DNA from 4 places in the Serratia sp. TSA_198.1 genome. Region 3 is predicted to be linked to each of the others. Evidence: predicted binding sites of a transcription regulator. Region 3 holds the regulator's gene; each other region holds the start of a gene.

Region 1 (3,125 bases), on a different contig from region 3:
ACGCTGTAGAGACGACGGATGGCCGGAAACCTCAAAAGCGATATCAAAATACCCTTTTTCCTGCAGATAAGCGCTGAAGTCGTCGTCGGCGGCGTGCAAACGGACGTCGGCCCCCATTTCCTCAGCAATATCCAGGCAGCGCGGGCTGAGATCGGCGCAGACAATTTCACCGGCACCCAACGCCTTCAGCGCCGCGACCAGTAAGCAGCCTATCGGACCGACACCGGACACGAACACCTTTTTCCCTTTGACTTCACCGGGCTGCTTCGCGGCGTGGATCGCCACCGCCAGGGGTTCGGCAAACACCATCACCTTTTCGTCGCGATCGGCGTCGAACGCAATGCACTGCGCGCTATCGACCACCTTGTATTGGGTGAACGCGCCGTCAACATGCGGGAAATACATCGCGCTGCCGAAAAAACGCATTTGGGTACATTGGTTTTGCTGATTCGCCAGACAATATTTGCACTGCCCGCATGGCTTGCTGGGGTTCAGCGCCACTTTCTGGCCCGCTGTCAGCAGCGCCGAATCGCTGGCCACCACTTCGCCGATCACCTCATGGCCAAGCACCATCGGCTGACGCACCTGAAAACTGCCGACCTTACCTTCCTGGTAATAATGCAGATCTGAACCACAGATTCCGCCACGAGTGATTTTCACCAGTGTGCCGGTTCCCTGATATTCCACCTCTTGCTCCACCACCGCCACATCATATTTGCCGTTGACCACACAGGACCGGGTTTGAATTTTCATCATGATTTTCCGTTGAACAGGTCGTTATACCGCAGCGGACATGCCGCCATCGACAAACAGCAAATGGCCATTAACAAAGTCCGACGCTTTGGACGACAAAAACACCGCCGCGCCAATCAACTCCTGCGGATCGCCCCAGCGTGCGGCCGGGGTGCGTTTGGTCAGCCAGGCGGTAAACTCCGGATTGTCCGCCAACGCCTGGGTCATTTCGGTTTTGAAATAGCCCGGCGCGATGCCGTTGACCTGAATGTTGTAACGCGCCAGCTCCACGCACATGCCGCGCGTCAGCATTTTCACCGCACCTTTGGAGGCGGCATAGGGCGTAATGGTGTCGCGCCCCAGCTCACTCTGCATCGAGCCAATGTTGATAATTTTGCCGCTTTGGCGCTGCACCATATGGCGCGCCACAGTTTGCGACACCATAAATACCGCTTTCTGATTGACGGCGATAATGTCGTCCCAATCTTTTTCCGGGAATTCGGTAAAGGGATGGCGCCGCTGAATACCGGCGTTGTTAATCAGCACATCAATCGCGCCCATTTCCGCCTCAATCTGCTCAATGGCGGCATGAATGGCCTGCGAGTCGGTCACGTCAAAAGGGGCGGCATCGGCACTGAAGCCTTCACGCCGCAGCGCATCCACCGCGCGCTGCGCGTTTTCCCGGCTGGTGGCGTTGACCAGAATGTGCGCGCCGTACTGCGCCAGCCCGCGCGCCAGCAGAAAACCAATGCCCCGTGACGCGCCGGTAATCAGTATTTTTTTATTATCCAGCGAAAATAAGTTGTTCATGAGGTTCCCCGATCCCTGTCATTCAGTTAGAACAGGCGCCTATCTCACCGGATTGCCGCCGGCAAAAACGTGAGCTGCATCACTTAAAATCATGTTACTAAAAGCTGTTACCTTTAACGTGACGCCGCGCAGTCGCACAGGCCAAACAATTGACATATTCCATTGATAAATAGGATTTTTATACTTTATGACGTTGATTGTTATCACCAAATCGATTTGCTAACATGGGGTTATCCGCGATTTCTCCGCCCCCACCCTGCTAAGGCTCCAGAATGAAGAACCAACGCGTTACGCTGCAAGATATCGCGCTGCTCGCCGGTGTGACCAAAATGACCGTCAGCCGCTATCTGCGTACGCCGGAAAAGGTGGCGGCCGACACCGCCGCGCGCATCGCCGACGTGATGAAAGAGGTGAACTTCACCGACACGGATGAAGCGCGTTCGAACCAAAAACCGCGCATCGGCGTGTTAGTCCCCTCCTTCAACAACCAGATCTTTGCCGATCTGCTGGCCGGCATCGAATCCGTCACTCTGGATCAGGGTTATCAAACGCTGGTGGTGAACTATGACTACAGCCGCGAACGCGAGGAAGAGCACATCGTCCAGTTGCTGGCCTACCCGATCGCCGGGCTGATCCTTACCGATTCACAGCACACTCTGCGGGCGGAAAAGTACCTGACGGCGGCAAAAATCCCGGTGGCGCAGGTGATGGATCTTGAAGGGCCGGCAGGGCGAATTGCCGTGGGGTTCGATAACTATCAGGCGGGTTATGACATGACCGAAGCGCTGCTTGCCAGCGGTAAACGCCAGGTGGTCTATTTCGGTGCCATGTCCGATGCACGCGACTTGAAACGCTTTCAGGGCTATTGCCGGGCGATGGAAAATCAGGGATTGCCCCCACGCCAGATCACGCCGCATAAGGTTTCATCGGTCTCGGTCGGCTCCGATATGCTGGCAATGGCGCGTCGGCTTTATCCTGATCTGGACGGCATACTCTGCACTAACGACGATCTGGCGGTAGGCGTGTTGCAGGAGTGCCTGCGGCTTGGGTTGAAGATCCCGCAGGACATCGCTCTGTCAGGTTTTCACGGTCTGGATATCGGTAAAGCCACCACGCCGGGCATCGCCAGCGTGATTACTCCCCGCTTTGATATCGGCAAGGTAGCCACCGAGATCCTGCTGAAGCGCATAAAAGGGGTGCCGTGCATTGAGCGCGTTGACTTGCACTACCGCATTTCACTCGGCGGCACTATTTGAATGCGCGGTAGCCACGTCAGGCATTTTCGCCTTCTCGCTGCGCGCCGCCAGCCACAGCCCGCTGTTTTTCATCGCGTAACCAAACACCAGCCCCACCAGTAAAGAGGCCGTCACCAGCGGCCAGTCGCCCCCGCCGGCAAAGGTAGCGCAAGCACCGATAAAGGTGCCGGGCACGAACCCCAACCACTGCTGTTTGGCCTGAATGCACATCAGGAAGGCCACTATACCGGTCAGCAAGTAGCCGAGCATGCTCCAACCCGGCGCCAGGTCGCTGCCGTGAATAATCGCCATCGCCCAAAACACCCCGCTACAGCTGGTCAGCGAGCT
Region 2 (3,125 bases), on a different contig from region 3:
AGCGCTCAACGAAATCGGTCGGGCCCTGCTGCGCCGCCACCATGCGGCCAAACACCTCTGCCGCTTTGCCATTGTCCAGCACCGCCTGCAGCTTGGCGCGCGCGTCGGCGTCATCTTTCGCCAGACCGCCGGAAAGCAGCATTTCCACGCACAGCGCCATCGTCACTTCCAGCAGGCGCGGATTGCGGTATTCGCCGGTCAGGAAACGCACCGCTTCGCGCACTTCCACCGCATTGCCGGCACTGGAGGCCAGCACCTGATTCATGTCGGTCAGCAGCGCAGTAGTTTTGCATCCTGCGCCGTTGGCCACGCCGACGATCGCCTGCGCCAGATCGGCCGACAGCGCATAGGTCGGCATAAAGGCGCCGGAGCCGACTTTAACGTCCATTACCAGCGCGTCCAGCCCTTCCGCCAGCTTCTTCGCCAGAATAGAAGCGGTAATCAGCGGGATCGAATCCACGGTGGCGGTGATGTCGCGGGTGGCGTAGAAACGCTTGTCCGCCGGTGCCAACGAGCTGGTCTGGCCGATAATCGCCACGCCAACGTCCTGAATAATTTTGCGGAAGGCGTTGTCGTCCGGGAAAATGTTAAAACCCGGGATCGCCTCAAGCTTGTCCAGCGTACCGCCGGTATGGCCCAAACCGCGGCCGGAAATCATCGGCACGTAGCCACCGCAGGCGGCCACCATCGGGCCGAGCATCAGCGAAGTGACATCGCCCACGCCGCCGGTGGAGTGCTTGTCGACCAAGGGCCCGTTCAACGACAGGCTTTTCCAATCCAGCACGGTGCCGGAATCACGCATCGCCATGGTAAGCGCCACGCGCTCCGGCATGGTCATATCGTGGAAATAAATGGTCATCGCCAGCGCGGCGATCTGACCTTCGGAAACCACATTGTCACGGATCCCATTGATGAAAAAGCGGATTTCCGCCTCGGTCAACGGCTGACCGTCACGTTTTTTACGAATAATTTCTTGTGCCAGGAACAAAGCATCCCCCTGATTGAGCGAATGTAGGGTGCAGGCAGGCGCTGCATCGCGCCTTGCCGACGTTATCGATCAGTAACCGCTGCCAGGCGCTGCGGTGCTGTGGCCCAGCGTCGTCAGCAGGCTGGCTAACAGACTGGAAGCACCGAAACGGAAATGACGCGCATCCGCCCAGCCTTCACCCAGAATACGATCGGCAAGTTGCAGATAATGCAGCGCATCTTCTGCCGTGCGCACACCGCCGGCCGGTTTGAACCCCACCGTTTTGGCGACGCCCAGATCGTGGATCGCCGACATCATCAGCTCTGCGCTTTCCAGCGTGGCGTTGACCGGCACTTTACCGGTAGAGGTTTTGATAAAATCGGCACCGGCGTCGATGGCAATTTCCGATGCCTTGCGGATCAGATGAGCCTGCTTCAACTCGCCGGTTTCAATGATCACTTTCAGCAGCACATTGGCCGCCTGGCAGGCTTGTTTGCACTGCTTCACCAGTTCAAAACCGACCTGCTCATTACCGGCGATCAATGCGCGGTACGGGAACACCACGTCAACTTCATCGGCGCCATAGGCGATAGCCGCACGGGTTTCCGCCAGCGCGATGTCGATATCGTCGTTGCCATGCGGAAAGTTGGTGACGGTTGCGATGCGGATGTCCGGCGTCCCTTGCTCACGCAGAGTCTTGCGCGCCACCGGAATAAAGCGCGGATAAATGCAGATGGCCGCCGTATGGCCAGCCGGGCTGTTGGCCTGACGACACAGCGCGATCACTTTCTCATCGGTGTCGTCATCGTTCAGCGTGGTTAAATCCATCAGGGCCAGCGCACGTTGCGCTGCTGCGGTTAATTCGGTCATAAAACTCTCCAACTGCGAACCTGGGTGTTGGCGAGCGGACTTGGTTCCTTGAAGATAGCGCTGGGGAACGGGTTCCCACGGCGGCAACTGAGATCCTTCTCACCGCACTTGGCCCTGCATATCGTGCAGGGTCAGTAATAGCTATTTGAACACGATCGCCCGGGGCAATTCGCGCTCAGAGTCACACTATATGAAATAACACTGTAACAGGCCGGAATTATATGTGAAGAACATCACAAAATAACGCGATATCGTTCACAAATTCGCTAAAGAAACGGATGCAGACGACGAGCACGACATCGCGTGCCCGTCTTAGAGTATAGGCGGTGTCCCGCAATAGGGCTTGGCGCGCCATTGCGGAACCTTGCCTGGCTTACAGCGCCAAAAAGAACCCGGCGATGGTGGCGCTCATCAGGTTGGAGAGCGTGCCGGCCGCGACCGCCTTCAGGCCGAAGCGCGCGATATCGTGACGACGGTTCGGCGCCATGCTGCCCAGGCCGCCGAGCAGGATCGCCACCGATGACAGGTTGGCAAAGCCGCACAGCGCAAAGGAGATGATCGCCTTGGTATGTGTCGACAGCACCTGCAAGCCTTCCGCCGCCACCACGTCGTCCGGACGCAAATAGGCGCCGAAGTTCATGTAAGCGACAAATTCGTTGACGATAATCTTCTGGCCGATAAACGAACCGGCGGTCATCGCCTCATGCCAGGGGACACCAATCAGGAAGGCGATCGGCGAGAAGACCCAACCGAGCATCAACTCCAGCGACAGCTGCGGGTAGTCGAACCAACCGCCGATACCGCCGAGAATGCCGTTCAGCAAGGCGATCAGCGCGATAAACGCCAGCAACATGGCGCCGACGTTCAACGCCAACTGCATACCGGATGCCGCGCCGGACGCCGCCGCATCGATCACGTTGGCCGGGCGGTCATCTTCGGCGATCAGTTTCGTCGCATCATCTTTATCGTGGGTTTGTTCGGTTTCCGGCACCATCAGCTTGGCGAACAACAACCCGCCCGGCGCAGCCATAAACGACGCCGCAATCAGGTATTCCAGCGGTACGCCCATCTGGGCATAGCCGGCCAGCACCGAACCTGCCACCGAGGCCAGACCACCGCACATGACGGCGAAAAGTTCTGACTGGGTCATGGTGGCAATATACGGACGCACCACCAGCGGGGCTTCGGTCTGGCCGACGAAAATATTGGCGGTCGCCGACAGCGATTCGGTGCGTGAGGTGCCCAGCAGTTTGTGCAAACCGCCACCCAATACGCGGATCACCAGTTG
Region 3 (3,125 bases):
GTAGTAACAGAACTGACCCACCGGATTGTCGGGGTGCTGTGCGGCCACTTTTTCCAATGCTGCCAGCTCGTTGGTCATACTGAAGCGCTGGGAGTATTGATGATAGAGAATATCGTGCGCCACCGTGCGCAGCCGGCCGGCAATCACCTGCGCATTGCGGCGGATAATCGCCTCGGCCTGGCTCTGCTCCACCAGTTTTTGCACTTCTTCCGGCAGGTGCAGGCTGACGGTAATGTGTTCTTGTAAATCCAGCGCGACCTGAAAGGTTCGCTGCAGGCGTTTTTGCTCGAGATTATTGGCGTGCGGCAAAAAGTTGAGCTGCTGATACAGCAGGCTGATCAGGTCCATCACTTTTTGCTGGCGCACCAGCAGTGGCGGTAACGCGGTTTGCGGATCGGTATGTTGGGTTAACAGGGAATACTTGGCTTCGAAGTAGTCCGCCAGTTCCAGATAAAGCTGGCTCAACGATTCGCGCATCGGCTGTTCTTTCCACAGCTTGAACCAGAACCAGGTGAACAGGCCGTACCAGGCGGTACCCACCACATACAGTAAGGGGGCGTACCACAGCGGCACCGTGCCGGCCATGCTGAGAGAAAAGATGGCGGCGATCAACGCGGCGGGGAGCAGGCGGGCATGTAACGGGCTGATCTCGCCGCTGACGCCGAGCAGCAGAGCCAGGCCGAGCATCAACGCCGGCAGCGGCAATTGCCACAGCAACGCCTGCTGCAGCAACAGGCTGCTGAGTGCAAACAGTGAGCCGCCGACGATCAGGCGTTTGAAAAAACGTTTGTGGGGCGTGTCCAGCCCGGCGATGTTACAGCAGGCGGGAACCAGGGAAAACAGCAGGCCGAGTTGCAGGTGGCCGATCAGCAGGCCAAAGAGCACCGGCAGACACAGCACCAGCGTTTGCCGCAGTGCGTAATTGACTTCCGGGTGGTAAATCAGTCGACGCCACATGATCGGTCGGGGCATAAAAAAACGGCGCGAATCATCGCGCCGTTTTTTCAGTGATTAACGTGTGCCGTAAACGACAATGGTTTTGCCGTGGGCGGAGATCAGGTTTTGATCCTCCAGCATTTTCAGAATGCGGCCGACGGTTTCACGTGAACAACCGACGATCTGACCAATTTCCTGGCGGGTGATTTTGATCTGCATGCCGTCTGGGTGGGTCATGGCATCGGGTTGTTTCGCCAGGTTCAGCAGCGTTTGCGCGATGCGACCGGTAACGTCCAGGAAGGCGAGGTTACCCACTTTCTCTGAGGTCACTTGCAGGCGGCTTGCCATCTGCGCTGACAGGCGCATCAGGATGTCCGGGTTGACCTGAATCAGTTGGCGGAATTTCTTGTAAGAAATCTCAGCCACTTCACAGGCGGTTTTCGCCCTGACCCAGGCGCTACGCTCCTGGCCTTCTTCAAATAATCCAAGCTCGCCGATGAAATCCCCCTGGTTAAGGTAGGACAAGATCATCTCTTTACCTTCTTCATCTTTAATCAGCACCGCGACGGAGCCTTTTACGATGTAGTAAAGCGTTTCGGCTTTTTCACCTTGGTGAATCAGCGTACTTTTGGATGGATATTTGTGGATATGGCAATGAGACAGGAACCATTCGAGTGTAGGGTCTGTTTGCGGTTTGCCGAGAACCATTCGCTGTTATCCTCTGTTGTTATCGCTGCCTTGTGTCACAGGGGTCAGAGTTCCCTGTAAAACGTGCTGTCGCCGTTGTTTTAAGGGTGGCTGGCAGCAGGTTTTGAGGCGTGTCATAAATATACGCTGTCGCTCTAGCATATTAACTTGCCGGGAGAGCTGCAAGCTACATTCTATTAACATACCGGTAAAGGAGCCTTTCTCTGGGAGTTTCCCTGAAATCAGTGTCCCGGAAAGATTTATTGCGGCTCTGTTTGTAGCACAGAGTGAGGCGGGTGTCTCGTGTTGTCTTGCTTGCGCATGACCAGCATCAGGTTCCGTTGCCAGTTTCTATGCGAAAGCGTACTCTGATTTTAAGAAATTAATCGGAGTGACCAATATGCAGGCAAGAGTTAAGTGGGTGGAAGGGTTGACGTTTCTGGGGGAATCCGCGTCTGGCCATCAGGTGTTGATGGACGGCAACGCCGGCGATAAAGCCCCCAGCCCGATGGAAATGGTGCTGATGTCGGTGGGGGGATGCAGCGCTATCGACGTGGTGTCGATCCTGAAAAAAGGGCGTAATGACGTGCGTGATTGCGAGGTGAAATTGACCTCCGAACGGCGTGAAGAAGTGCCGCGCGTCTTTACCCATATCAACCTGCATTTTATCGTGACCGGCAAAGGTCTGACCGACAATATCGTTGAACGTGCGGTGAACCTCTCCGCCGAGAAATACTGCTCGGTGTCGTTGATGCTGAACAAGGCTGCCAGCGTGACTCACAGCTTTGAAATCCGCGACGTAGCGTAACGCGCAAGAATAAAGGGGCGCGGCCAACTGCCGCGCTCCGACCTATTACCCGATTTTTTTGCCTTCCAGCAGTTGCTGCACCAGCGGCGCCATGATCAGTTCCATCGCCAGCCCCATTTTGCCGCCCGGCACCACCAGCGTATTGATGTGCGAGATAAAAGAGCCTTGCAGCATCGCCAGCAGGTAAGGGAAATCGATCTGATCCAGCCCGCGGAAGTGAATCACCACGAAACTTTCATCCAGTGAAGGGATGGCTTTGGCGGCGAACGGGTTGGAGGTATCCACCGTCGGCACGCGCTGGAAGTTGATGTGGGTGCGCGAGAACTGCGGCGTGATGTAGTTGATATAATCCTCCATCGAACGCACCACCGAATCCATCACCGCTTCACGTGAATGCCCGCGCTCGCCGGTATCGCGGATCAGTTTTTGGATCCACTCCAGGTTAACGATCGGTACCACGCCGACCAGCAGATCGACATGTTTGGCCACGTCGGTATGTTCGGTAACCACGCCGCCATGCAACCCTTCATAGAACAGCACGTCGGTCGGCGCCGGCAGCGCTTCCCAAGGTGTAAAGGTGCCGGGGACCTGGTTATAAGGCACCGCTTCGTCGTAGGTATGAAGATACTTGCGCGACCGTCCGGTGCCGTTCTTGCCGTACTCGATAAAGCTCTGTTGCAGCAGACCGAAGTCG
Region 4 (3,125 bases), on a different contig from region 3:
TGCAATTGACTGCCTGCGGCGATAAAGAGCCGGAACAACGCAAGGCGTTTGTTGATTACTTACAGAATACGGTCATGCGCAGCGGCGCGAAAATCCCGACGCTGAGCGAAGATCAGAAGCAGAAATTCGGCAACTATGCCGGTGATTACGCCATCCTGGTCGGTTTTTCACAGCAGTTGTCCAAATCGCTGGATGCCAGCCTGACGCCGGCGTTGGATCAGATTAACCAGATCCGCACCGCGCAGGATTACATGAGCAAGCGCGATTCCCTGCAGCAATCCGTTGGGGCGCTGAACCTGCTGGGCCAGCAGATTCAGTCTGCCAAGTCACAGGCGGACACCTCCCGGGCGGCGCTGAAGCAACCTGACGATCTGAAAGCCGTTTATAATCAAGTGTATGACAAGATTGTCACCGGGCCGGCCAATGCGCTGATGCCGGTTATCCCTACCACCGCCAGTTTCGTTCAGGATCTGGTGCAGGTCGGGGATTTCCTGCGCACTCAGGGCAATCAGGTAAGCTTTAACAACAACGGCGTGCAGTTCCGTACTTCTCAGCAGGCAACGCAGTACAACACCATGATGTCGAATCTGGTGGCCAAGCAGCAGGATTTGCTGAATGCACAGAAAACCGTCGCTAGCGTGACCCAGTAATTGTTTTTTAAGAGGCCGGCTTGCCGGCTTCTGTTATTTATCCCCCCAGCTTTCCAATAGCTTGCTCACTTCTTCTCCATCGCTTCTGTACTACACTTCAATTAATCATCGTATTTCGTCATGTAGTTTTCTTACATTCATCACGTCGCTATTTCCCTACGGGATGAGTGCTCACAGGGAAGGTCTTCCCCAAACCAGGATTCGGTAGTCACCGATAAAATAAATTGTGATTGATATCACAATTTAAAAACAAACACGCGACGTTAAAGTGTGATGATAATCACTATTTTTGCGCATTTACGCAGGTTTTGTTCTCGTTGTGTTTTTTTTACACGGAGTAATTGTGACGAATATCACTATAAGTGCCCGGTGCATGGGGTGTTTGGTGTGACATTGATCACGAAAATTCCGTGAAGTTCGCGTGGTAAAAACAGCGTGATAGAGTCCACTCGCAGACAGCACCAACACGGCTGGATCGTAACAACAATAATCACGCGCTCTATTGTCAGCGCGTAACAATAGGGGTGTGTTTTATGTTTTCACCAGACATCAAAGTCAAAGTTCAAAACTTTGGCCGCTTCCTGAGCAACATGGTGATGCCCAACATTGGCGCCTTTATCGCCTGGGGTATCATCACCGCATTATTCATTCCTACCGGCTGGCTGCCGAATGCAACTCTGGCCAAACTGGTTGGCCCGATGATCACCTACCTGCTGCCGTTGCTGATCGGTTTCACCGGTGGGCGGCTGGTGGGGGGCGATCGCGGCGGTGTGGTCGGTGCCATCACCGCCATGGGGGTGATCGTCGGTGCAGACATGCCGATGTTCCTCGGTGCAATGATCGCCGGTCCGCTGGGCGGCTGGGCGATCAAGCATTTTGACCGCTGGGTCGACGGCAAAATCAAAAGCGGTTTCGAGATGTTGGTGAACAACTTCTCGGCCGGCATTATCGGTATGCTGCTGGCGATTTTGGCATTTATGGCCATTGGTCCTCTGGTGGAAGTGCTGTCGAAACTGCTGGCGGCCGGTGTGCACGTCATGGTGGTGAACAACCTGCTGCCGTTGGCGTCCATTTTCGTCGAGCCGGCGAAAATCCTGTTCCTGAACAACGCCATCAACCACGGTATCTTCTCGCCGTTGGGCATTCAGCAGGCCACTGAGGCCGGCAAGTCAGTGTTCTTCCTGATTGAAGCCAACCCGGGCCCGGGCATGGGCGTGCTGATGGCATACATGTTCTTTGGCCGAGGCAGCGCCAAACAGTCTGCAGGCGGTGCGGCGATCATTCACTTCCTCGGCGGTATCCACGAAATTTACTTCCCGTACGTGCTGATGAATCCACGCCTGCTGCTGGCGGTGATCCTGGGTGGTATGACCGGCGTGTTCACGCTCACCATGCTGAATGGCGGCCTGGTGTCTCCGGCTTCGCCTGGCTCCATCCTGGCGGTGCTGGCGATGACGCCGAAGGGCGCTTATTTTGCTAACCTGGCGGCGATCGGTGCAGCCTTCGCCGTGTCCTTCGTGGTCTCCGCTTTCCTGCTGAAAACCTCCAAAGTGAAGGACGAGGACGATCTGGAAGAAGCGACCCGCCGCATGCAGGAGATGAAATCTCAGGCTAAAGGCGGTGCCGCAGTACAGGCTACGGTGGACGGCGATCTGACTACCGTACGTAAAATCATCGTCGCCTGCGATGCGGGCATGGGGTCCAGCGCCATGGGTGCCGGCGTGCTGCGCAAAAAAGTGGCGGACGCCGGGCTGAAAAACATCTCCGTGACCAACAGCGCCATCAACAGCTTGCCGGACGATGTGGATCTGGTGATTACCCACCGCGATCTGACCGAGCGTGCGATGCGCCATGCGCCGCAGGCCCAGCACATCTCGCTGACCAACTTCCTCGACAGCAAGCTGTACAGCGATCTGACCGAACGCCTGGTAGCGGCCAACAAAACCACCGACAACCAGCAAAAAGTCATCAGCACGTTGGACGACAGCTTTGAAGCGACCGAGCAAAACCTGTTCAAACTGAGCGAAAGCAACGTGTTCCTTAACCTGCAAGCCAGCGACAAAGAGCAGGCGATACGCTTCGCCGGCGAACAGCTGGTTAAAGGCGGCTACGTAGAGCCGGAATACGTCCCGGCGATGCTGGAGCGTGAAAAACTCACCTCCACCTATCTGGGCGAGTCGATCGCGGTGCCGCATGGCACCATCGAAGCCAAAGATCGGGTGCTGCGCACCGGCGTGGTGTTCTGCCAGTATCCGCAGGGCGTGCGTTTCGGGGATGAAGAGGATGAAGTGGCGCGGCTGGTTATCGGTATTGCCGCCCGCAACAACGAACATATCCAGGTGATCACCAGCCTGACCAACGCGTTGGATGACGAAGGCGTCATCGAGCGGTTGGCGAATACCACCAGCGTGCAGGAAGTGCTGGACCTGCTGGGTGGCAAAAAAGTCGGATAACAGAATCATTTTAAAGGGTGTA

The links. Region 3 encodes CRP, which controls carbon source genes, mostly activating them, when cyclic AMP is high. Its sites were predicted from a motif close to ATGTGANNNNNNTCACAT; they were not measured.
Region 1: a site for CRP is predicted at 1,610-1,627, ahead of idnO (gluconate 5-dehydrogenase). Genes of this name have one in related genera too.
Region 2: a site for CRP is predicted at 2,059-2,076, ahead of deoC (deoxyribose-phosphate aldolase). Genes of this name have one in related genera too.
Region 4: a site for CRP is predicted at 919-936, ahead of ACUTSW_RS19805 (PTS mannitol transporter subunit IICBA). Genes of this name have one in related genera too.

The regions. Positions count from the first base shown of each region.
Region 1 is NZ_JBQZFP010000002.1:430,089-433,213, reverse strand. It holds gene idnD (L-idonate 5-dehydrogenase) at 1-753, opposite strand, end outside; gene idnO (gluconate 5-dehydrogenase) at 778-1,542, opposite strand; gene ACUTSW_RS13430 (LacI family DNA-binding transcriptional regulator) at 1,815-2,798, shown strand; gene ACUTSW_RS13425 (DUF1097 domain-containing protein) at 2,778-3,125, opposite strand, start outside.
Region 2 is NZ_JBQZFP010000003.1:248,798-251,922, forward strand. It holds gene deoA (thymidine phosphorylase) at 1-988, opposite strand, end outside; gene deoC (deoxyribose-phosphate aldolase) at 1,058-1,837, opposite strand; gene ACUTSW_RS15765 (NupC/NupG family nucleoside CNT transporter) at 2,211-3,125, opposite strand, start outside.
Region 3 is NZ_JBQZFP010000007.1:19,143-22,267, reverse strand. It holds gene ACUTSW_RS21680 (YccS/YhfK family putative transporter) at 1-957, opposite strand, end outside; gene crp (cAMP-activated global transcriptional regulator CRP) at 1,012-1,644, opposite strand; gene ACUTSW_RS21670 (OsmC family protein) at 2,024-2,431, shown strand; gene ACUTSW_RS21665 (phosphoribulokinase) at 2,477-3,125, opposite strand, start outside.
Region 4 is NZ_JBQZFP010000005.1:233,648-236,772, reverse strand. It holds gene ACUTSW_RS19810 (DUF3053 domain-containing protein) at 1-650, shown strand, start outside; gene ACUTSW_RS19805 (PTS mannitol transporter subunit IICBA) at 1,184-3,103, shown strand.